DNA from 2 places in the Exiguobacterium sp. ERU653 genome. Region 1 is predicted to be linked to the other one. Evidence: a T-box and tRNA genes for the amino acid it is inferred to sense, from the RefSeq annotation. Region 1 holds a T-box; the other holds one or more tRNA genes.

Region 1 (11,485 bases):
ATTGCCCATGAAGTCGAAGTGATCGAACTTGAGCAAGAGATGCGTGAGCGGACGAAGAAGTCGATTGAGCAGGCGCAGCGCGAATATTACTTACGAGAACAAATGAAGACGATTCAACAAGAGCTCGGCGACCAAACGCAAGAGTCTGAGCCGAATCGGCTTCGGGAGAAGTTAGAGGCGCTCGACTTGCCAGAAACGACACGGAAGAATGTCATGCGTGAAGCGGAACGATTGAACGTCGTACCGCAAACATCTCCAGAGTACGCGGTCATTCGTAACTATCTCGACTGGTTCGTGTCACTACCGTGGGGCATTGAGACGGAAGATAAGCTTGACGTGAAACACGCGGCGGATGTTCTCGATGACGACCATTATGGCTTGGAGTCGGTAAAAGACCGAATCCTCGAGTACTTGGCCGTCCGACAATTGACGAATTCGCTCCGAGGACCAATCCTCTGTCTCGCGGGGCCTCCGGGAGTCGGGAAGACGTCGCTTGCCCGCTCGATTGCATCAGCTCTTGAACGTCACTTCGTTCGCGTCTCCCTTGGTGGAGTACGCGATGAAGCGGAAATTCGAGGACATCGTCGTACGTATATCGGCGCGATGCCAGGGCGGGTCATTCGTGGGTTAAAGCAAGCGGAAAGTAAGAACCCGGTCTTCTTGCTTGATGAGATCGACAAGATGGCTTCTGACTTTAGAGGCGACCCGGCGTCAGCGATGCTCGAAGTGCTCGACCCGGAACAGAACGTCTCGTTCTCGGACCATTATATCGAAGAACCGTTTGACTTATCGAACGTCCTTTTCATCGCGACGGCGAATGATGTTTCACAAATTCCGGCACCGCTCCTTGACCGGATGGAGCTCATCCAAATCGGAGGCTACACAGAGCACGAAAAAGTGGAAATTGCGAAACGCCATCTCGTGCCGAAACAGCTGAAAGAACATGGGTTGAAGAAAAGTCAACTGACCATCAAAGAAGATGCGCTTTATGAGGCCGTGCGCCGCTACACACGTGAAGCTGGTGTGCGTAACTTGGAACGCGTCATCGGATCACTCTGCCGAAAAGCGGCGAAACAAATCGCTATCGGTGAGAAAAAACGCGTCACGATTTCGAAAAAAGCAATCATCACGTATCTCGGAAAACCGAAGTATCGTTACGGAAAAGGTGAGACAGAGGATTCGATTGGTGCAGTGACGGGTCTTGCGTATACTGCCTTCGGTGGAGACACGCTCACCATCGAAGTGGCGCTCGCCCCAGGGAAAGGTAAGCTCCAGTTGACCGGTAAACTCGGCGACGTCATGCAGGAGTCAGCGCAGACAGCGTATAGCTATGTCCGTGCAAATGCAGAACGGTTCGAGATTGATCCGACGTTCTATGAGCGACAAGATATCCACATTCACGTCCCTGAAGGCGCCGTGCCGAAAGATGGACCGTCGGCCGGGATTACAATCGCGACGGCACTGATTTCCGCACTGACCGGTAAAAAAGTTCATCGCGACGTCGGTATGACAGGCGAAATCACGCTCCGTGGACGCGTCTTGCCGATTGGTGGGTTAAAAGAAAAAGCGCTCGCCGCTCATCGGGCCGGATTGACGACAATCGTCATTCCGAAAGATAATGAGCGAGACATCGATGACATTCAAGAGACGGTACGTGAGAAATTGACGTTCGTTCCAGTGACGACACTCGATGAAGTACTAGATGTAGCATTTGGAGGAAATTAAATGAAAATCAACAAAGCAGAGTTTGTGACGAGTGCCGTCGCGCCAGACCATTATCCGGTCCATGAATTGCCGGAAGTGGCACTTGCCGGCCGGTCGAACGTCGGGAAGTCGTCGTTCATCAATAAGATTTGTCAACGAAAGGCGCTTGCGCGCACGTCTTCGAAACCAGGAAAGACACAAACACTCAACTTCTTCAACATCAATGATGAAATCATGTTCGTTGACGTTCCAGGTTACGGATACGCGAAAGTATCAAAGACGGAGCGAGAGAAGTGGGGCGTTATGATGGAACAATATTTGACGAGCCAAGAGGCGCTTCGTGGCGTTGTCCTACTCGTCGATATCCGTCATGAGCCGACCGGTGATGATGTGACGATGTACAACTTCTTGAAACACTATGAGATTCCGGTCATCGTCGTTGCGACGAAGCTTGATAAAATCAAGAAGGGTCAACGTCAAAAACACGAAGCGGCAGTGAAACGCAAGCTTCAATTTGACCCATCAGATCGTTTTGTCGCCTTTTCAGCTGAAACGGCGGAAGGGAAAGACGAGGCGTGGAAAGCGATTTATGCACTCATCACAGATGGTGAATAAGAGAAAGGGCGAAGGGATTCCTTCGTCTTTTTGTTTTTCTAATCCCCCAAGCGGGTAATTATCGTATAATCATAGTTAGTACATAGTCATAATTGCAAATGAGGTGGAGAGATGCAACGCATGTTTGAAAGCAAATGGTACCGCGCCCTCTTTTGGACGCTGACCATCTTTTTAGTTATTTGGGTCGGAACACAGATTTCATTTGTGTTTGAGCCGGTCCAAGTTATTTTGGCACTAGTTACCGTACCGCTCATTGTGGCAGGACTCTTCTTTTATTTCTTGGTCGGCATCGTCGATTTTTTAGAGAAGCGTTTAAAAGGAAAACGACCATTAGCGGTCGCGATTACATTGATCGGTCTCGTCCTCATCTTTACGATCGTCTTTAGTAGTTTAGGTCCTGTATTAGGGGAACAGATCACATCTTTAGTCAATGCAATGCCAAGCATCGCAAAAGAACTTCAGCAACAGGCTTTCGCTGTTCGTGATACATTGATGCAAAACGAATTCTTATCGCGCTTCATGGCGCAAAACGATGAGGTGTTCCGCAACCTGACGACAAACATTACCTCGTACTTAGGAGATTTGTTCGGAAATATCGCATCGTCACTCGGTCAAGTGGTTGGGTTTGTGACGTCAGCCGTCATCACAATCGTCGTCATCCCGTTCATGCTTCTCTATATGTTGCTTGACGGTAAACGTCTGCCCGATGCGATTGTCAAACTGCTCCCGTCGAATTATGAAAAAGAAACACGCCATATCTTGCACGATATGCACGAAACGGTCCGAAACTATGTGAATGCACAATTACTCGTCGCGTTCTTCGTCGGGATCACCTCGTTCATCGGTCTTTTGATTATCGACGTAGATTACGCCATCTTACTTGCACTTTTCATGATGGTGACGAACATCATCCCGTATCTCGGACCGTTTTTAGGTGCCGTTCCGGCGGTCATTGTGGCGTTCATTCAAGATCCGATTAAAGTTCTTTGGGTCATCGTCGTCATTATCATCGTTCAGCAAATCGAGTCAAACGTCATCTCGCCACTCATTCAAGGGAAGTCCTTGAAAGTGCACCCACTGACGATTATCATCGTCTTGCTTGTGGCCGGGAATTTGGCAGGTATTATCGGGATGCTCATTGCTGTACCGTTTTATGCGGTTGCTAAAACAGTTGTTCAGAATATCGTTCGCATCTATAAATTGAGGGAACGCGAACAATACTTAGAAAGTGAAGAGACGGAAAGTACGATAATTACGGAGCCAAACGCGCCAAATTCATAAGAAAGAGTGTAGAAATGGAGTTTCTCCATTTCTACTTCTTTTTGTCACAAAAAGTTCTTATTTTATTTCAGGAAAATCAAACAGAAGATTATAGTTCCTAGATAAAAATTGCTATAATGTACCGTAGAGATTGAAAAAGAAGAGACAACCGTCGGTGGATTTTAGATGAGGGGAAGAGATACATGCATATTGTCGTCGTTGGACTAAATAACAAGACAGCCCCTGTCGCGATTCGAGAGCAGTTCTCGTTTGGGGAGCAAGAAATCGTGGATGCGATGATTGCACTTCGCGAAGAGAAGAGCATTTTCGAGTCAGTTATTTTGTCTACGTGTAACCGGACGGAGTTGTACGTCGTGACAGATCAACTCCATACGGGACGTTATTACACGAAACGTTTCTTGGCGAACTGGTTCAATTTAGAGATGGAGCAGTTCACACCTTACTTGTCGATTCGAGAAGGGGAAGAGGCGATTCGTCACCTGTTCCGTGTCACATCGGGCCTAGACTCGATGATCATCGGGGAAACACAAATTTTAGGTCAGGTGAAGACAAGTTTCTTCCGTGCCCAAGAGTATGGAACGACGGGAACCGTCTTCAACAAATTGTTTAAAGAAGCGGTCACACTCGCCAAGCGCGCCCATACGGACACACAAATTGGGGAAATGTCTGTATCGGTCAGCTCAGCTGCCGTGACGCTCGCACAAGAGATGTACCAACAGCTCGAGGATAAGCAAGTTGTCGTTGTCGGAGCCGGAGAAACGGGTGAACTCACGACACTCAACTTGTTCGAAGCGGGTGCCAAACAAATCGCCGTCTTCAACCGAACAGAGAGTAAGGCGAAAGCCGTCGCAGACAAATTTAAAGGTCGTGCGCATTCCATTCGTGAAATCGCGTGTGGATTACTTGATGCCGATATTTTAATCAGTTCGACCGGAGCGAAAGATGCCGTCATTGGATATGACGATGTGGCGGCGGCACAACTGTTACGCCGTGAACGTCCACTTCTTCTCATTGACATCGCTGTGCCGCGAGATATCGATCCAGCGGTCGCGACACTTCCGGGTGTTCATTTGTTTGATGTCGATGATTTGAATGGAATCGTCAACAAAAATCTTGAGGCACGTCTCATCGAAGCTGAGAAAATTGAGATGAAAATTGATGAAGCGATTCAAGAGTTCCAAACATGGCTCGTCACACTTGGAGTCGTGCCGATCATGAACGAGTTACGTGCCCGCGCCCTTGATATTCAAGAAGACACGATGACAAGTCTAGAGCGTAAGCTCGACCACTTGTCTGCGCGAGACAAAAAAGTCATCGGGAAGCATATGAAGTCAATCATTAACCAAATGCTTCGTGACCCGATCGACTATATTAAAGACGCTGCGGCTCAGCCGGATGCAAACGTTCGGATTGCCCAGTTTGTCGAAACATTCGACCTCGATGTCGAGTTACCAAAGCAATCAATAGAAGAAGTGGAAGAAACAGATGCTACTTCTGCCAAAGCACCACTTCGCGCATTGATGCGCTAACAAGACAAAAAGGCGACATGTGTCGCCTTTTTCTATGAAGGAGAGACTCAACATGCGGAAAATTATTGTCGGCTCACGCCGTTCCCAACTCGCCATGACCCAAACGAAATGGGTCATCGAGCAATTGAAGAAAGCTGGAGCAAAAAACGAATTTGAAATTAAAGAAATTGTGACGAAAGGAGACCAAATCGTCGACGTCCAACTTTCGAAAGTCGGTGGGAAAGGTCTGTTCGTCAAAGAGATTCAACAACAGATGATTGATGGGGACATCGATTTCGCCGTACACAGTATGAAAGATGTTCCGGCTGAGCTTCCGGAAGAACTCTATATCAGCTGTATGCCGAAACGTGTTGACGCTCGTGACGTTCTCATCTGTGAGAATGGCTATACGTTCGAGACACTTCCGAAAGGAGCAATCGTCGGAACGAGCTCTCTCCGTCGTGGGGCACAGATTTTGGCGGCACGTCCGGACCTTGAAATTCAATGGATTCGAGGAAACATCGATACTCGTCTGAAAAAATTGGATTCGGAGAACTATAACGCCATCCTGCTCGCGAAAGCAGGGCTTGAACGGATGGGATGGATGGATCGTGTCGACTTTGAAGCGCTCGACCCAGATTTGATGGTACCTGCAGTAGGACAAGGTGTGCTTGCCATCGAGAGCCGTAAGGACGATGCAGAAGTGACGGCAGTGCTTCAACTCTTGCATGATGATGTGACAGCGAAAGCTGCGACAGCGGAACGTACTTTCTTGAAAGCGATTGAAGGAAGTTGTCACGTACCGGTCGGTGGCTTTGCAACAGTCAATGGCGACGAAGTCACGCTCACAGGTCTCATCGCATCAGTGGACGGAAAAGAAGTGCTTCGTACGACAAAAACATCAACGGACGGGATTGCACTCGGAATGGACGTCGCAGAAGAATTGCTTGAACGTGGCGGACGCGAAATCCTCGCCTCGGTCAATGAGTGACCTCTGGTACACGGGAACGAAACGAATGACCGCTTCGCAACGGGCGCTGCTCGAGGCGAGCGGTCTTTCCGTTCATCATGTCCCGCTTATTCAAACGAGAGAAACGCATGTACCACCACCCTTAGAACGATTCGACTGGCTCGTCGTCACGAGTCAAAACGCGGTACCTGCACTTCGAGATTTGACGCGGGACGTGAAAGTCGCCGCTGTAGGAGAGAAGACGAAACGAGCACTTGAAGCAGAAGGCTATACTGTCACGCTCATGCCGGAAACATTTACCGGTGAGGCACTCTTTCAGCAGTTGCGTGACGTCGCCTCAAAGGATGACATCGTTTTGTTCGCGCGCGGCAATTTGGCGAATACGTCCCATATGACAATGTTGCCTCATGTATATGACTGGGTCGTCTACGAGACAATCCCTGTCCAACTGAAACCGGTGCAACAACATCAACTCGAGACGGTGAAGGCGCTGCTCGTCTTGAGCCCGTCGGCCGTCGATGCGCTCACGCCACATCTGTCCCACTTTAACGGGACATGGTACGCCATTGGCGAAGTGACCGAGCGTGCCGTACGACAAGTGTCGACATTACCGGTCCGAGTGCCAGAATGTTATACTATGGATGCATTAATACAGTGTGTAGGGGAGGATTTTTCATGAACCAGTTTGACCGTCACCGTCGTCTTCGCTCATCGAAGTCGATGCGTGCCCTCGTACGTGAAAATCATGTTCGAAAAGAAGATTTGATTTACCCGCTCTTCATCATTGAAGGGACTAACATTAAACGTGAAGTCAGCTCGATGCCTGGCGTCTTCAATTATTCACTTGACCGACTCGAAGAAGAAATTAAAGAAATCGTCGACCTCGGTCTTCAATCCGTGCTCTTGTTCGGTGTACCAGAACATAAAGACCCGGAAGGCAGTGAAGCGTATCACGACCACGGCATCGTCCAAGAAGCAATCCGTAAAGTGAAAGAGTGGGCGCCACAGCTCACGGTCATCGCCGATACGTGCCTCTGTGAGTACACGTCGACAGGTCACTGTGGCCTCGTGAAGGACGGGGACGTCGATAACGACGCGTCACTTCCACTTCACGTCCAGACAGCAATCACACAAGCGCAGGCGGGTGCCGATATCATCGCACCAAGTTCGATGATGGACGGATTCGTTGCAGCCATCCGTGAAGGTCTCGACCAAAACGGATTCAGCCATATCCCGATCATGAGCTATGGCGTCAAATATGCGTCTGCGTATTACGGACCGTTCCGTGACGCAGCCCAATCGGCTCCAGGTGAAGGCGATCGTAAAGGCTATCAGATGGACCCGGCGAACCGTCGCGAGGCGTTCCGCGAGTCGCAATCGGACGTGGAGCAAGGTGCCGACTTCATGATCGTCAAACCGGCTCTCGCGTTCATGGATATCATCCGTGACATGCGCGACTCACTCGATATGCCAATCGTGGCGTATAACGTGAGTGGAGAGTATGCGATGATTAAAGCTGCATCACTGAACGACTGGGTCGACGAAGAACGCATCGTCATGGAGACAATGGTCGGATTCAAACGTGCCGGTGCCGACCTCATCGTCACGTATTTCGCAAAAGACGTCTGTCGCTATTTGGAAGGAGACTACGCATGACATATAACCAAACGCGCTCACAAGAAGCGTTCGAACAAGCCCGTCCACTCATGCCAGGCGGTGTCAACAGTCCGGTCCGTGCCTACAAATCGGTCGGCATGACGCCGATTTTCGCTGAACGCGGTGAAGGTTCACGCGTTTATGACATCGACGGTAACGAGTATATCGATTACGTCCTCTCATGGGGGCCACTCATCCTCGGTCACCGTGACCCGGTCGTCACGAAAGCGATTCAAGAACAAGCTGAAAAAGGCTGGACGTTCGGGACGCCGACCGAGCTTGAGACGAAGATGGCAGAACTCGTCATCGACCGCGTCCCATCGATCGAGATGGTCCGCATGGTCAACTCGGGTACGGAAGCGACGATGGCGGCGCTTCGTCTCGCACGCGGCTATACAGGAAAGACAAAGATTTTGAAGTTCGAAGGATGCTACCACGGACACGGTGATTCACTTCTCATTAAAGCAGGGTCTGGTGTCGCGACACTTGGTCTCCCGGACTCACCGGGTGTACCGAAAGAACTCGCAAGCCATACACTCACCGTTCCTTACAATGACTTGGACGCAGTCCGCGTCGTCTTTGAGAAGTACGGTGACGATCTCGCCGGTGTCATCGTTGAACCCGCAGCAGGGAACATGGGCTTCGTGCCACCACAACCAGGGTTCCTCGAAGGACTCCGTGAAATCACGGAACAAAACGGCGCGCTCCTCATCTTTGACGAGGTCATGACAGGCTTCCGAGTCGGATATAATTGTGCCCAAGGCTACTTTGGCGTCACACCGGACCTCACATGTCTCGGTAAGGTCATCGGCGGCGGACTTCCGGTCGGTGCTTACGGCGGAAAACGTGAAATCATGGAACAGATTGCACCGCAAGGTCCGATCTATCAAGCGGGTACGCTCTCGGGTAACCCACTCGCGATGATTGCCGGTTATACGACACTCTCGCAACTGAAACCTGAGCATTACGCCGAGTTCGAGCGTAAGGCAGACCGTCTCGCCGAAGGATTCACGCAGGCTGGTGAAACATACAACATCCCGCACGATACGAACCGTGCCGGCTCGATGTTTGGTTTCTTCTTCACGAACGAGAAAGTGACGAACTTCGAAAAAGCGAAATCGGCGAATCTTGAGATGTTCCGCTCGTACTATCAGAAGATGGCAGCACGTGGCGTATTCTTGCCACCGTCACAGTTCGAGGGCTTATTCCTCTCGACTGCTCATACGGATGAGGATATCGAGAAGACGATCGCAGCGGTCGAAGCGACATTCAAGGAGCTTCAAGAAGAGTTTTCACTCTAATCTTGACTGCTGACGTTTCTGTCGCTACAATTATTTAACAGATACGATGAATTGCTTTGATGAGGAGTAGTACGCATCATTCATTCCTTTTAGAGACGTGACCGCTTGGTGAAAGGTTGCGAGGGATGGACGCGGAAGTCGCCTCGGAGCTGACTTTCTGAATGGAGTAGGAAAGTTCGGTCCATCGACCGTTATTCGATTTTGAGTGCGCCACTTTGTTGGCGAACTAAGGTGGTACCGCGGAAGGTTCGGCTTCTTTCGTCCTTAGCGTATAGGACGAGAGAAGCCGTTTTTTGTGTTCACCAATAAGATAGAGGAGGCGCTACACATGGCCCATGAGACAAATGAAATCACCATGCCGACGAAGTACGACCCAAGTGCGACGGAGTCGAAATGGTACGATTACTGGTTAGAGAACGATGTATTTAAAGCAGACGAGGACGATTCGAAACAACCGTACACGATCGTCATCCCGCCACCGAACGTTACGGGGAAACTTCACCTCGGTCACGCTTGGGACACGACGCTTCAAGACTTGTTGACGCGCCTCAAGCGTATGCAAGGTTATGACGTGCTCTGGCTCCCAGGGATGGACCATGCCGGGATCGCGACACAAGCGAAAGTCGAGCAAAAGCTCCGTGAAGAAGGCGTCATGCGTTACGACCTCGGACGTGAAAAGTTCCTCGAGAAGACGTGGGAGTGGAAAGACGAGTACGCGAAGACGATTCGCGACCAATGGTCAAAACTTGGACTCGGCCTCGACTACTCGCGTGAACGTTTCACACTCGACGAAGGGCTCTCAAAAGCCGTTCAAGAAGTATTCGTCCGTCTTTATGAAAAAGGTTTGATCTACCGTGGCGAATACATCGTCAACTGGGACCCGGCTCAAAAGACGGCCGTTTCGGATATCGAGGTTATTTACCAAGAAGTCGAGGGTGCGTTCTATCACATGAAGTATCCACTCGCTGACGGCTCAGGCCATATCGAGATCGCGACGACGCGTCCTGAGACGATGCTCGGGGATACAGCGGTTGCCGTGAACCCGAAAGATGAGCGTTACACACACCTCATCGGTAAGACGATCATGCTTCCGGTCATGAACCGTGAGATCCCGATCGTTGCGGACGACTACGTCGACATGGAGTTCGGTACAGGTTGCGTGAAAATCACACCAGCCCACGACCCGAACGACTTTGAAATCGGAAACCGTCACGAGCTTCCACGCATCCTCGTCATGGATGAAGGCGGGAAGATGAATGAGAACGCAGGCATTTATGAAGGGCTTGACCGCTTCGAATGCCGGAAGCAACTCGTCAAAGACCTAGAGGCGGACGGTACACTCGTGAAAATTGAGCCACACACACACTCAGTCGGTCACTCAGAGCGTTCAGGCGCGGTCATCGAGCCATACCTTTCGAAACAATGGTTCGTTGATATGGAGCCACTCTCAAAAGCAGCACTCGAAGCACAAGGAAACGACGATACGAAAGTCAACTTCGTCCCAGAACGCTTCGAAGGCACGTACCTTCGTTGGATGGAGAACATCCGCGACTGGTGTATCAGCCGTCAACTTTGGTGGGGCCACCGCATCCCGGCTTGGTACCATAACGAAACGGGCGAAGTGTATGTAGGGAAAGAAGCGCCAGCGGACAGTGAGAACTGGACACAAGACGAAGACGTCCTCGACACATGGTTCTCGTCAGCACTTTGGCCGTTCTCAACGATGGGCTGGCCGGACACGGACGCACCAGACTTCAACCGTTACTTCCCGACGAGCGCACTCGTCACGGGATACGACATCATCTTCTTCTGGGTATCACGTATGATCTTCCAATCACTCGAGTTCACAGGGAAGCAACCGTTCAACGATGTCCTCATCCACGGTCTCATCCGTGACTCGGAAGGGCGCAAAATGTCGAAATCACTCGGAAACGGCGTTGATCCGATGGAAGTCATCGACCAGTACGGAGCGGATTCACTTCGCTGGTTCCTCCTCACAGGTTCGACACCAGGGAACGACCTTCGTTTCTATTGGGAGAAGATCGAGTCGACGTGGAACTTCTCGAACAAGATTTGGAACGCAAGCCGTTTCGCCCTCATGAACATGGACGGACTCAAAGTGGAAGACATCGACCTCACGGGCGAGAAGACGCTTGCCGACAAGTGGATTTTGACTCGTTTGAACGACACGATTGATCAAGTGACACGCCTCGTCGACAAGTACGAGTTTGGTGAAGCCGGTCGTTACCTGTACAACTTCATCTGGGAAGAGTTCTGTAACTGGTACATCGAGATGGCGAAACTCACGCTCTATGGTGAGGACGAAGCAGCGAAGCACACGACACGTTCGGTCCTCGCGCATACGCTCGATTCGATCATGCGTCTCATGCACCCGTTCATGCCGTTCCTCACAGAGGAAATCTGGCAGCACTTGCCGCACGAAGGCGATT
Region 2 (11,485 bases), on a different contig from region 1:
AATTTGCCTTTTTGCCGATGGTGTATAACTCGGAGGATGTATGGCAACACTTAAGACGATTCTCGATGGCACCGAATTTGATTGATGCTGAGAAATGGGGACGTGTCCGTGGCTTTTTGCTTGAGCACCCGGAAGAAAATGTGTTAGCAACGATTGAGCGAGAGTTCGGTTTGACAACAGCGCCTGCTTTCTCTGACTGTATTAATGATCCACAACCACCATGGTCGGACGTGACATATTTCCGTCTCTTCTTAGATCATCCACTTGCAGCAGCACCTTATGTCAATGAGGCGAATGTTGCTCCTTATATTTTGTTTGATTCAATCAAGTCGAATCAATTCCGAGGAAATGAGATTAACGAGCCCCTCTGGGAGATGCTCGCTGATATTATCCCGCATTATCAGCGTGAATTTGGCATTGATGGGGCGCGTATTGATATGGGGCACGCTCTTCCTGTCGACTTAGCGCAGCAGATTTTGTCAACACCACGTTCTATCGATTCAAACTTTAGTTTTATCGCCGAAGAGTTGATTGAGTCGGGTGCTTGGACTGCCAAGGATGCCGGTTATAACATGATTATCGGATATGGATTTTATAAAGAACCTAGGTTCCAAACGCACGAAACACATCAATTTCTATACGATTCACGCTTTTTACCGCTTCCAGTATTTGCGGCAGGTGAAACGGCGGATACTCGTCGTCTTGCTACGCGGGAAGGCGGACGACAAGCGAGTAGATTATTGTCGGTGTTAAATGGGTTTATGCCGAATGGGGTACCGATGACAAACTCAGGGTTAGAATTATATGAAACACAGCCGATGAACACCGGACTAGATTGTCGACCTGAAGAAGCGTACCAACTGTTCCCGACGGACCCTTATTTCGGCAAACTCGCCTTTTTTGATGCATATCAGTTCCATTGGGATCACCCAGAACGGGATGAGATGATTGAAGTCATGCACCAAGTTGCTGAAATTCGTCGACGGTGGTTAGACGTACTCGTGGATCCAAACCATTTTGAGCCACTCAATTTGGATGAGCCGTTCGCACCGTTTGTCGGGTTTGCCTGGCTACGTCCGGAGACGAATGATACATTGTTGGTTATAGCGAATACGAACATGAATAACTCATTGCAAGGAACTGTCGCTCTTGATGGAGTACGGCGCCGAAATTGGAACGCGAGTCGTTTTGCGGAGATGATTTATTCACCATACTCATGGCCATATGCTGAGTATGCGTTTGATGAACAATGGAACCTTTGGATTGACCTGAAGCCAGGTGAGGTCAAAGTGTATGAAATGAAATAAAAAAGCGCCTTGAACCGAATAAGGGTTCAAGGCGTTGTGTGTTTCATATAGTAAATGACAAACTCATCAAGTGGCATCGGTTTTGCATAGCGGTAACCTTGCATGGAATCACATCCGATTTTACGAAGAAAGGTTTCCTGATACTCGGTTTCGACGCCTTCGGCAACAAGCGCCATACCGAGTTGTCGTGCCATTGCGACGATTGTCGTCGTGACCATTTGATATTCGCGGTTCTCTTCGAGTTGCATCGTGAACTCACGAGGGATTTTCAGTTCATCGATTGGATATCGTACGAGATAAGCGAGTGAACTGTAACCTGTTCCGAAATCATCAATGGATAGTTTGATACCGAGCGCTTTTAACTCTAAAATCCGATTTAGCACACGATCCGAGTGGTGGGCGGCGACAGTTTCTGTCAATTCGAAATTGAGGCGTGACGGTTCAATCGGGAAACGTTCGAATAGCGTATTCAAGTAATCAATCAAATGTTCATCGAATAACTGTCGAACTGACAAGTTGACCGAGAGCTTCGGTAAATGGATATCGCCTTGTTCAAACACATGAATTAACTGGAACGTCTCATGAATCATCCACCGACCTAAATCGTGAATATGTCCTGTTTCTTCGGCAATCGGAATGAATTGACTTGGCGGAATGAATGTTCCGTTATGTTGCCAGCGCATGAGTGCTTCCGCTCCGATGACCGCTTTCGTCGAGGCATCGACTTGAGGTTGAAGGAAAAGAGAAATTTCTCCTTTTTCAAGTGCGGTATCGAGACCTCCCATTAACACTTTCCGTTCTTCTTTGTCTTCTCGTAACTCAGGTTCAAACATGACGGTTTCGTCACGTCCTTTATCCTTCGCACGATACATCGCGAGATCCGCGTTTGAGAGTAAGTGCTTCAATTTTTCCCCATGTTCAGGGAAACGTACGATTCCAATCGAAGCATGTACTTCAACGAGTGTTCCGGCCATGTAATAAGGGGGGCGGTAGACGAGTCGCCGTAAACGTTCCGTCAACATTTCGTGGTCACCGTGTTCTGCGACAACAATGAATTCATCACCTCCGAGGCGTCCGGCGTACTCATTTGGAAGAAGTGCGGTTCGTAACCGCTTCCCGATGTGTTGCAGAAGTTCGTCTCCCATGTGATGACCGAATTGGTCGTTGATTTCTTTAAAGCCATCTAAGTCAGAGAACATGAGCGTGAACGTGCGACCTTCCTCGATTAAACGCTCGATTTGTTCTTGTAGCGCGTAACGATTATGAAGACCCGTCAAACTATCGAACTTGGCTTGATACAGAATTTGCTCTTGCTGCTCGATCATTTGCGTAATATCTTTGGCGATGGCGTAAATCCCTTCTACTTCTCCATCGATAATCATCGGGACGTTGACGAGTTGCCAGACACGTGTCTCGCCTTCGTCGGTCATCACCCGCACATCAATCGTTCGTGGTCGACCATTCGTCAACTCTTGAAGAATGGCTACATATGGGGGCCGATCTTTCGATTCGATGATATCGAGGATGTTCGACCCGAGTAATTTATCTGTCGACAATCCTAAAATCGAGCTACCGGCCTCATTGACAGACAATACTTCTCCGTGTAAATCGAATAAAAAAATTGGTTCTGAGTGGTAGGCAAAGAGCGAACGGTATTGTTGCTCGCGAATCTCGAGCTCATGCGCTTTTGTAGACACGGCGACTTCTAAATCTGTATTGACCGTATGTAGACGATAACTGATCAGTGCGTTTTGTTTTGAGACGACAAATTGGCGAATCAGTAGTAAAAGCACGGCATTTGCAATCATCGAGTCTAGTACAGACGTTCCAAGAAGGCGATCGGATGAGAGTAAAAACATCATCACGACTACGCTGTATAATACATAATCTAAAATTGAATCATACGCGAGTGCATCTTCCGACAGATCATCGACCCAGTAACTGATGGAGATCATGAGTATGCTGCTTATTTGAACTAGGTGAACTAGCTCGTGTGTAATCCCTGAAAACAAAAATAGTGCGTTTGTAATTGAGGCGGTTGTGAAACCTAGAATTCCGACGAGTAAAAGAATCCGGAATTGTTGACCGGTTGAAACGACTCGATTCAAGTAAAGGAATCCGAGCATCATGTAAAGGCTGATGAGTAACATCTGTTCTTCAAAGCCACTCAGATGAGAAACGAGCGAGACATCTCGTGTGGAGTAGAACCAAATATGTAGTCCACCAATCACGAGAAAGCTAAACAAGGCAAATAAATCGAACGTTCGTAGTTTCAATGTCCGAATCTCAATCGATTGAGTGATGACGATCAAAGACATAATCAAATAAAAGAAATTCTGTAAAAACAATAACGATTGTGTATTTGCGCTAGGTGAATAGTGGTGCATCAGTAAGTAAAGCACAAAACATACATTTCCGGCACTAATCAGAACATGAATAAAGCGGCGCATCCCTCTATGCTTAAAAATAGCCACTCCACTAAATAGAATCGCTGCTCCTAGGATGACGAGATAATAGATAAGTAACGTGATGTGTAGCAGGTCATGCGGGGTTAAAAATAATAATAAAAGTCCGGTAGAAAAAGTTCCGATGAGAACCGCCGGAACGTATTGGCGCAACGAATAAAATGACAACTCATGCACCTCCTCCTGTTTTGAAATAGGGCTCTTATCTATTATCGGAATAGATGATTGAAAATTACACAAAAAATCGACAACAAAAATAGATTGTTGTCGATTTTTATGAATTTAGAGCGTATATGAATGTTCTTTGAAGTTTCCAACGATCGAATCGATTTCGGACACTGTTACAAACGCCTCAGAATCAATTTCAGAAACGATTTGACGTAGTCGTGGAATTTCATTGTTTTGGACGACGACATACAACATTTTTTTAGAGTCGTTTGAATATCCGCCTGTTGCATCCATAATTGTGACCCCGCGTTTTAAGTTCTGCTTGATGACCAAATTGATTTCTTCTGCTTTTTGGCAAATGATAAAACATTGTTTCTGTGCGGAGAAGAACTTGTGAATCGTGAGCAACGTTCGTGATCTTACAAAACTTAGTACAAGAGCATACATAACGGCTTTTATATCAAAGACAATAAACACGAGAATGTAAACAATCAGGTCTTGTGTCAAAAAGATTTTAGGTAAAGATAAATTTCGATTATTCATATAGATGACTTTCCCTAAAATATCAAGGCCACCCGTGGAAGCTCCTGCAAAGAGGAGAAGTGCGAGTCCGAGACCTGAGACAATTCCGCTGAACACCGAAGCGACGAGTGGGTCGTCAAGTGGGGTTGGCGGAATAAGGATTGGCAAGCTATCAATCAGAATCGAAGAGAGCACGACGACAATTCCTGTCATTAAAATGAAGCGACGTCCTAAATATTTTAGTCCCAACAGGAAGAGGGGGATATTGAGCACGAGTTGGGTCATTCCAATTGGTGTTCCGAGCAGTTCGTTGAAAATCAATGTGATCCCGACGATTCCTCCCGAACCAATCTCGTTCGGTTTGAGCAGTAAACTGACAAAGATAGACTGAAGGATTGTCCCGGCGATGATGAACAGTACCGTTTCGAGAGCAACCCGTTTTCGAGATTTTGCATACATAAATAATGGCTAGGCCTTACGCCTCCTTTAGCTAAGTCTCATGCTAGCGTACTGCTACTCCCACATCATTTCAAGTCACAATTCGTTATGGAATCGGTCAATATCACTTGCTAATTGTTCATGCACGTAATCAATCACCTGGGCATCATCAAAAAGTCCGAGCGGAACATCGTCTGGAATCGCATCGAACGGAGAGACAAAGTAAAGAATGGCCGCAATCAGTTCTTCCTGTTTGTCTGATTGCATCTCGAATTGATTGTTGTACAGCGCGCGCAACATATTGAGCATTTGTTTCATTTGGAAGTAGAGGGTGAGCTCTTCTTCACGCTCGATATTGCTGATTTCATTTGAGGCCACGTCAATCGTCACTTTCGCGAGTGCGCGTTCACCTTGAACGAGCAAGTCACCGAGTGATTCACGATTGTGGATGTCTTCCTTTGCTTGTTTTAAAAAGTGTGTGTATGTTGTTTTCCAATCTGCCATAGTGTATTCCTCCTTCATTCTTCATCTATTAATATGCCCGTTTTTGCGCATTGGTTGCAACTTTTCCTGAAATTTAAGAAAATAAAGATAATCGAAAAGGAGGAACGATACATATGTCTATGATTTCAATGCCGACAGAGGCAGATTTTTCTCGCTATGCAGAGCTAGCGGTAAAAAAAGGTGTGAACATTCAACCGGGGCAACAATTAGAAGTACGTGCTGATATTAGCCAAGCACCACTTGTACGCCATGTGGTGAAAGCTGCTTATGCGGCAGGAGCGAAACAAGTATTCGTCAACTGGAGCGATGAGGAGACTTCAAAGATTCGTTATTTTGATGCACCGGCTGATTCGTTTAAAGAGTTTCCGGATTGGTTAAAGGCTCGTTTTGAGCAATTGGCTGAAGAAAAAACAGCCTTCTTGTCAATTGTAAGTGATGACCCGGATGCCTTGAACGGTGTCGAGTCGTCACGAATCTCCGACGCGAACCGTGCGGCAGGTCAAGCACTTGCGAAATGGCGTCAATATGTGATGAGTGACAATGTTAGTTGGTCAATCGTCGCAGGTGCGTCAGAAGCGTGGGCACAAAAAGTATTTCCAGGACGTGAGGATGCAGTCGCTGCGCTATGGCAGGCCATCTTCGCAGCAACTCGAATGGATCAAGAAGATGTCGTCGCAGCATGGGACACACACGACCAATCTCTTCGAAGTCGCGCGAAGTTGTTGACAGAGAAAAAATACGCGAAACTACATTACAGCGCACCGGGGACGGAACTCACAATCGGCCTTCCGAAAAAGCACGTCTTCCTTGGCGGTGGCGGTCCAAACGCCGATGGCATCGACTTTATCGCGAACATGCCGACAGAAGAAGTGTTCACACTCGCAGATAAAGATTCTGTGGAAGGGCATGTGTCGAGTACGAAGCCACTCAGCTACAGCGGAAACTTGATTGACGAATTTACTCTTTGGTTTGAGGGTGGTAAAGTCATCAAGGCGGAAGCGAAAAAAGGGCAAGCGGCCCTTGATGAATTGTTAAATATGGATGAGGGAGCACGTCGCATCGGTGAAGTGGCACTTGTTCCTGATGATTCTCCAATCTCGAACTCGGGTCTCCTATTCTACAACACGTTGTTCGATGAAAATGCATCGTGTCACTTGGCATTAGGTCGTGCATACTCGACATGCCTAGAAGGCGGTCCTTCGATGTCTCAAGATGAACTCGCAGAGAACGGCGCGAATGATTCGATGACACACGTTGACTTTATGATTGGGTCGGCGGAAATGAATATTGATGGTGAGCAAGAAGACGGCACGCGAGAAGCAATCATGCGTGACGGGAACTGGGTCATTTAAATGAACGGGCGAATTCCAATTTCGGAATTCGCTCTTTTTCATGTGATGTCATATAAATAACGAAGAACGTTAGGCAAGCGACGGCGCCAAGCGGATTCGTGGTGAATTGCGTCCGGCTCGACCTCGTATCGGAAGGCGATGCTTTTTTGCGCGATGGCTTCAATCAGTTTCGCATTCGTGAACAGGTAGTCGCTTGGAGTGATTGACCCGCTCTCTTCGTTTGTACCGATATCCATATACAGTTTACAAGCGATCTTAGCTTGTTTCATTTCGCGAATCAAAGGATCAAGATTTGCCCATGCTGCAGTGGAGAGCGAGCCGACTCTGCGAATGGAAGGATAGGTCGCCATCATATAAAGAGAGATGACACCACCCATTGAACTCCCCATGACACCGATATCTTCCGGATTTGTCGCGTACTCTTTATCGATTCGTGGTTTTAACTCGTGCATGAGCCAGTCTGTATAAAGACGTCCTCGACCACCAAGTGTTGGACGTGTTTTCGCGAGTTCTGGACCGATACGACGATATAACATCTCATCCTCAGCGTATGAATACTCATCATAGCGATCTAACCAATTCGGGGCACTCGCGATGGCGACGACCATGAGGGGGAGACGTAGCGTGTCGATACATCGGTCGATTTCCCAACCTTCCCCGTATGTAGCCGCGTTTCCGGAAAATACATTTTGTCCGTCATGCATATACAGGACAGGAAGCGGGGTGCTAGCTTCGACCCAGTCCGGTCGAAACACACGGACAATCCGTTTTTGTCCGGTCGCTCTCTCCGTCGGAATCGATACAGTCAAGTGTTCAATCATTATTCGTCACCTCTTTCTATTTCGTATTTTGGGGAAAAATGAGTCAAAAAACAATCACCTCGTTTGACTACCTACCGTTCGTTAGGTAGAGTGTTGTGGAAGGAGAGTGAAAGTCATGAATACAAAAGACAAGATTATGCAATCCGCTCGGAGACGGTTTGCCCGTGAGGGATATGAAGGACTGTCGCTCGCAGCGGTTGCAGAAGATGTAGGAATCCGAAAGGCCTCGTTGTATGCCCACATCGATGGGAAAGAGCAACTGTTTAAGCAAGTCGTGACGGATATGGCGAATCGGTACGAAGAGGCGTGGCAAAAAACATGCGATAACACCGTTGAACGACCACCTTTAGAACGGATTGACTCGATTGTTAGTACACTCACGTCATTCTTCAGCGATCACGAGACATGGATGTTGACGAAACGGATGTTGCTCGTACCACCTCCGGAATTTCGGGATTATATCGAGAAAGTCATTGGAAAGGTTGAAACGGAATTAAAACGTTTTGAAAAAGAACAATTCCGTCTAGCGATGGAGCGTGGGGATTTACCGGTCCAACCGCTTGAAGAGTTATATGCTGCCTACTATTGTTTTTTAGATGGCGCCTTGCTGTCTTTATTTATGTTTGAAGATGATCGGGAGATGAGGCAACAAGCCGCGTTCCGGATTTTCAAGAAAGGAGTGGGTTGGAATGAATAAGGAAAGCGTTGCTTGGATGTCACTCTTGTTTGCCGGATTGCTTGAAATCATTTGGGCTACGACGATGAAGTTATCAGAAGGATTCACAGTTCTCACTCCGACGCTATGGACGATTGCCCTCTTGATTGTCAGTTTCGGCTTATTGGCGAAAGCATTTCGAGTTCTTCCTGCAGGTACGGGCTATGCCGTCTTTACTGGAATTGGAGCAGTCGGAACGGTTATTGTCGGCGCCCTTTTATTTGACGAGGCGCTTAGTGGATGGAAACTCTTACTTGTGACGACGTTGATCATCGGAATCATCGGCTTGAAACAAGTGACAGGAGGAGAAGAAGTATGAGTTGGATATTTTTGATTAGTGCAGGGATTGCTGAGATGACGGCCGTCTTCTTTATGGGGAAATCAAAAGGCTATCAAATTTTAAAATGGTCAATCTTGTCGATTTTATCGTTTGCGCTCAGTTTTTATTTGTTGTCGAAGTCACTTGAAGTCATTCCCCTTAGTTTGGCCTATTCCATCTGGGTCGGTATCGGGGCAGCGGGTGGTGTCATTTTAGGAATGCTCTATTTAGATGAATCGACAAGTCGTTGGCGAATCTTTTATTTGACGATGATTATCGGCAGTGTGGTCGGCTTAAAAGTTGTAGCGTAATGGATTAAAACAAGCTGAAAACGGGAATTGAATAGTTCAGATTATGAGATGAAAGAAAGGGGCGGAAAACGATGCATCTTGTTGAGTTGCAATCCGAACGTTTGCGGTTTGAACCGTATACGATCTCCGATTTTTATTTTGTCAAATCGCTTCTCCAAGATCCTCGGGTGATGCGCTTCATCAGTCCGGACGGAAGACCGTATACAGATGAACAGACGATTGAATGGTTCGAACGTCAACTGGCCCGTTATGAAACTGGTCGACAAACAGGTCTATTGAAGCTCATGACGTTTGAAAACGATGAACCGATTGGTCATGCCGGTACGTTATTACATGAATTAGATGGCAAAATCGAATTAGAAGTCGGCTATTGGCTGTCACCTAAGCATTGGCATATGGGGTACGGACGAGAAGCGGCTGCGCGTTTGATGCAGTATGCTTTCACCGAAGGAGAAAAGGAAATCATTTCGCTCATTCATCCAGAAAACGTTCCATCTCAGCGTGTCGCCAAAGCGAATGGTCTTCACTGGGATCGAGACACGTTGTACAAGGACATGCTCGTATCTGTCTATGCTGGTGACTTGGAACGTCTTTGCCGACACATCAACCGTCAGCACATGTCGCGATAAAAAAATATAAAAAATATAAAAAAGTAGTTGCCAACTCAATAGTTTCTTGATATATTAATAGTGTCCTTAAGAGAGGACACGACCTGATTCTGTAGCTCAGCTGGGAGAGCGCTACCTTGACAGGGTAGAGGTCGCTGGTTCGAGCCCAGTCAGAATCACTTGGGTGCCAAACCCGATGCGAAACCCATAGGAACGTGGGTTTCCGCGATGCCACTTCTTGCGAGAAGTGGCTTTTTTTGTGAATTGACAATGAACGAAAGCAATTGGTATATTCCTTTCAATACATAAGAGAGGGGGAATGTAAAATGGTGCTAACGGGAACCCTCGTCAATGCCGGATTAATCATCATCGGTGCATTGTTAGGTCTCTTATTTCACCGCATTCCAGAGCGTATGAAAGAAACAGTGACGACCGCGATCGGACTTGCAGTTATCTTACTTGGCATTCAAATGGGGATGAAAAGTGAAAACTTCTTGATTGTCATCGGGAGTCTTGTCGTCGGGTCTGCGCTCGGGGAATGGTGGAAATTAGATGAATTATTGAATGAAGTCGGTTATCGCCTTGAGCGGCGCCTTGGGAGTCAATCTAGTGTGGCAGAAGGATTCGTAACTGCAACGCTCATCTTTGTTATCGGAGCAATGGCCATCATTGGCGCGCTCGATAGTGGGTTACGCGGTGATCATGACGTCTTATATACAAAAGGATTGATTGATGGATTTACGGCCCTCGTGTTAAGTTCGACGCTCGGGATTGGCGTCATGTTCTCAGCTGTTCCTGTCTTGTTGTACCAAGGCGGAATTGCCCTTCTCGCTATTCAAATCATGAAGTTTATTCCAGAGTCGCTCATGGATAGCTTTATTTTAGAAATGACAGCGACCGGTGGCGTGATGATTGTGGCAATCGGCTTGAACTTGGTAGGTATCACTAAAATTCGCGTGGCCAACTTATTGCCAGGAATTTTGGTGGTCGCGATGATTGTCTCCGTCATACATATACTGTAATCAAAAAAAGACTGAATCGGAATTCAGTCTTTTTTTGTATTTGAATTGAAAGCGGAAGGGTCTTTCTGAAGAGCCTCCGCAATGATTTTATCCCAATCTGCAGCATCACATGCCGTTGTACATGTAGGCTCAATCTCACATGTTGCACATTTTCCACCCTTTGCTTTCTGCGTGTAGCGGTAAAGGGAGAAGGCGGCATATCCAAAGACAACAGATCCGATAAGTAAGTCAAAGAATGGCATGGTGTTCCTCCTTACGCAAATCCGAACAGACGACCGACTTGATAAATGACAAGCGATACCACATAGGCAACCCCTAAGCCATATAAACTGGTGAACCATGTGAGTTTGGCACTCCCGACTTCACGACGTATGACAGCGACCGTCGCTAAACAAGGTACGTATAGCAAGACGAAGGCCATGAAACTATACGCGCTGAGTGGCGTGAAGACTGGCAATAACGACTCAGATAAATCAGATTCGCTAACGGCATAGATAATCGCCATAGTGGAAACGACTACTTCCTTTGCTAAGAAGCCGGTAATGAGCGACGCGCCGGCTTGCCAAGTACCGAATCCGAGAGGAATGAGCAAAGTGGCGATTGCCCCACCAATCATAGCTAGAAAACTATCGTTCATGGGCACATCAAAACCGCCCGGGCCTGAATACGCAAGGAGCCAGATAAATACAGAGCCTCCAAAAATAAAAGTACCGGCTTTGCGAACGAATCCTTTGGCTTTTTGCCAAGTGCTGCGCCATAGAGTGAGTCCTTGGGGGACGCGGTATGGGGGTTGCTCTACGATGAATAAGCTCGTCTGATCTTCGGCAGCTAATGCTTTCGTAAATAGTTTTGCAGCAATCAAGGCGAGGAAAATGCCTAGCATATAAAGCGATAACACAACGAGAGCTTGATGAGCTGAGAAGAAACTAGCTG

What was found. The T-box of region 1 lies ahead of KNO95_RS01065 (valine--tRNA ligase). A T-box ahead of a tRNA ligase gene usually reads a tRNA of that ligase, here a tRNA-Val.
Region 2: it has a tRNA-Val gene. The T-box ahead of KNO95_RS01065 (valine--tRNA ligase) is inferred to sense a tRNA for this amino acid. The anticodon was not compared.

The regions. Positions count from the first base shown of each region.
Region 1 covers NZ_JACSKV010000001.1:190,222-201,706, forward strand. The annotation lists gene lon (endopeptidase La) at 1-1,725, shown strand, start outside; gene yihA (ribosome biogenesis GTP-binding protein YihA/YsxC) at 1,726-2,319, shown strand; gene KNO95_RS01035 (AI-2E family transporter) at 2,431-3,600, shown strand; gene hemA (glutamyl-tRNA reductase) at 3,783-5,129, shown strand; gene hemC (hydroxymethylbilane synthase) at 5,182-6,099, shown strand; gene KNO95_RS01050 (uroporphyrinogen-III synthase) at 6,125-6,757, shown strand; gene hemB (porphobilinogen synthase) at 6,754-7,734, shown strand; gene hemL (glutamate-1-semialdehyde 2,1-aminomutase) at 7,731-9,035, shown strand; T-box leader at 9,083-9,304, shown strand; gene KNO95_RS01065 (valine--tRNA ligase) at 9,364-11,485, shown strand, end outside.
Region 2 covers NZ_JACSKV010000003.1:125,973-137,457, reverse strand. The annotation lists gene KNO95_RS12190 (alpha-amylase family protein) at 1-1,307, shown strand, start outside; gene KNO95_RS12185 (putative bifunctional diguanylate cyclase/phosphodiesterase) at 1,334-3,949, opposite strand; gene KNO95_RS12180 (YitT family protein) at 4,055-4,921, opposite strand; gene KNO95_RS12175 (YkvA family protein) at 4,997-5,404, opposite strand; gene KNO95_RS12170 (aminopeptidase) at 5,518-6,756, shown strand; gene KNO95_RS12165 (alpha/beta hydrolase) at 6,795-7,577, opposite strand; gene KNO95_RS12160 (TetR/AcrR family transcriptional regulator) at 7,693-8,274, shown strand; gene KNO95_RS12155 (DMT family transporter) at 8,267-8,611, shown strand; gene KNO95_RS12150 (DMT family transporter) at 8,608-8,922, shown strand; gene KNO95_RS12145 (GNAT family N-acetyltransferase) at 8,994-9,551, shown strand; tRNA gene KNO95_RS12140 (tRNA-Val) at 9,637-9,709, shown strand; gene KNO95_RS12135 (DUF554 domain-containing protein) at 9,857-10,552, shown strand; gene KNO95_RS12130 (FeoB-associated Cys-rich membrane protein) at 10,576-10,794, opposite strand; gene feoB (ferrous iron transport protein B) at 10,806-11,485, opposite strand, start outside.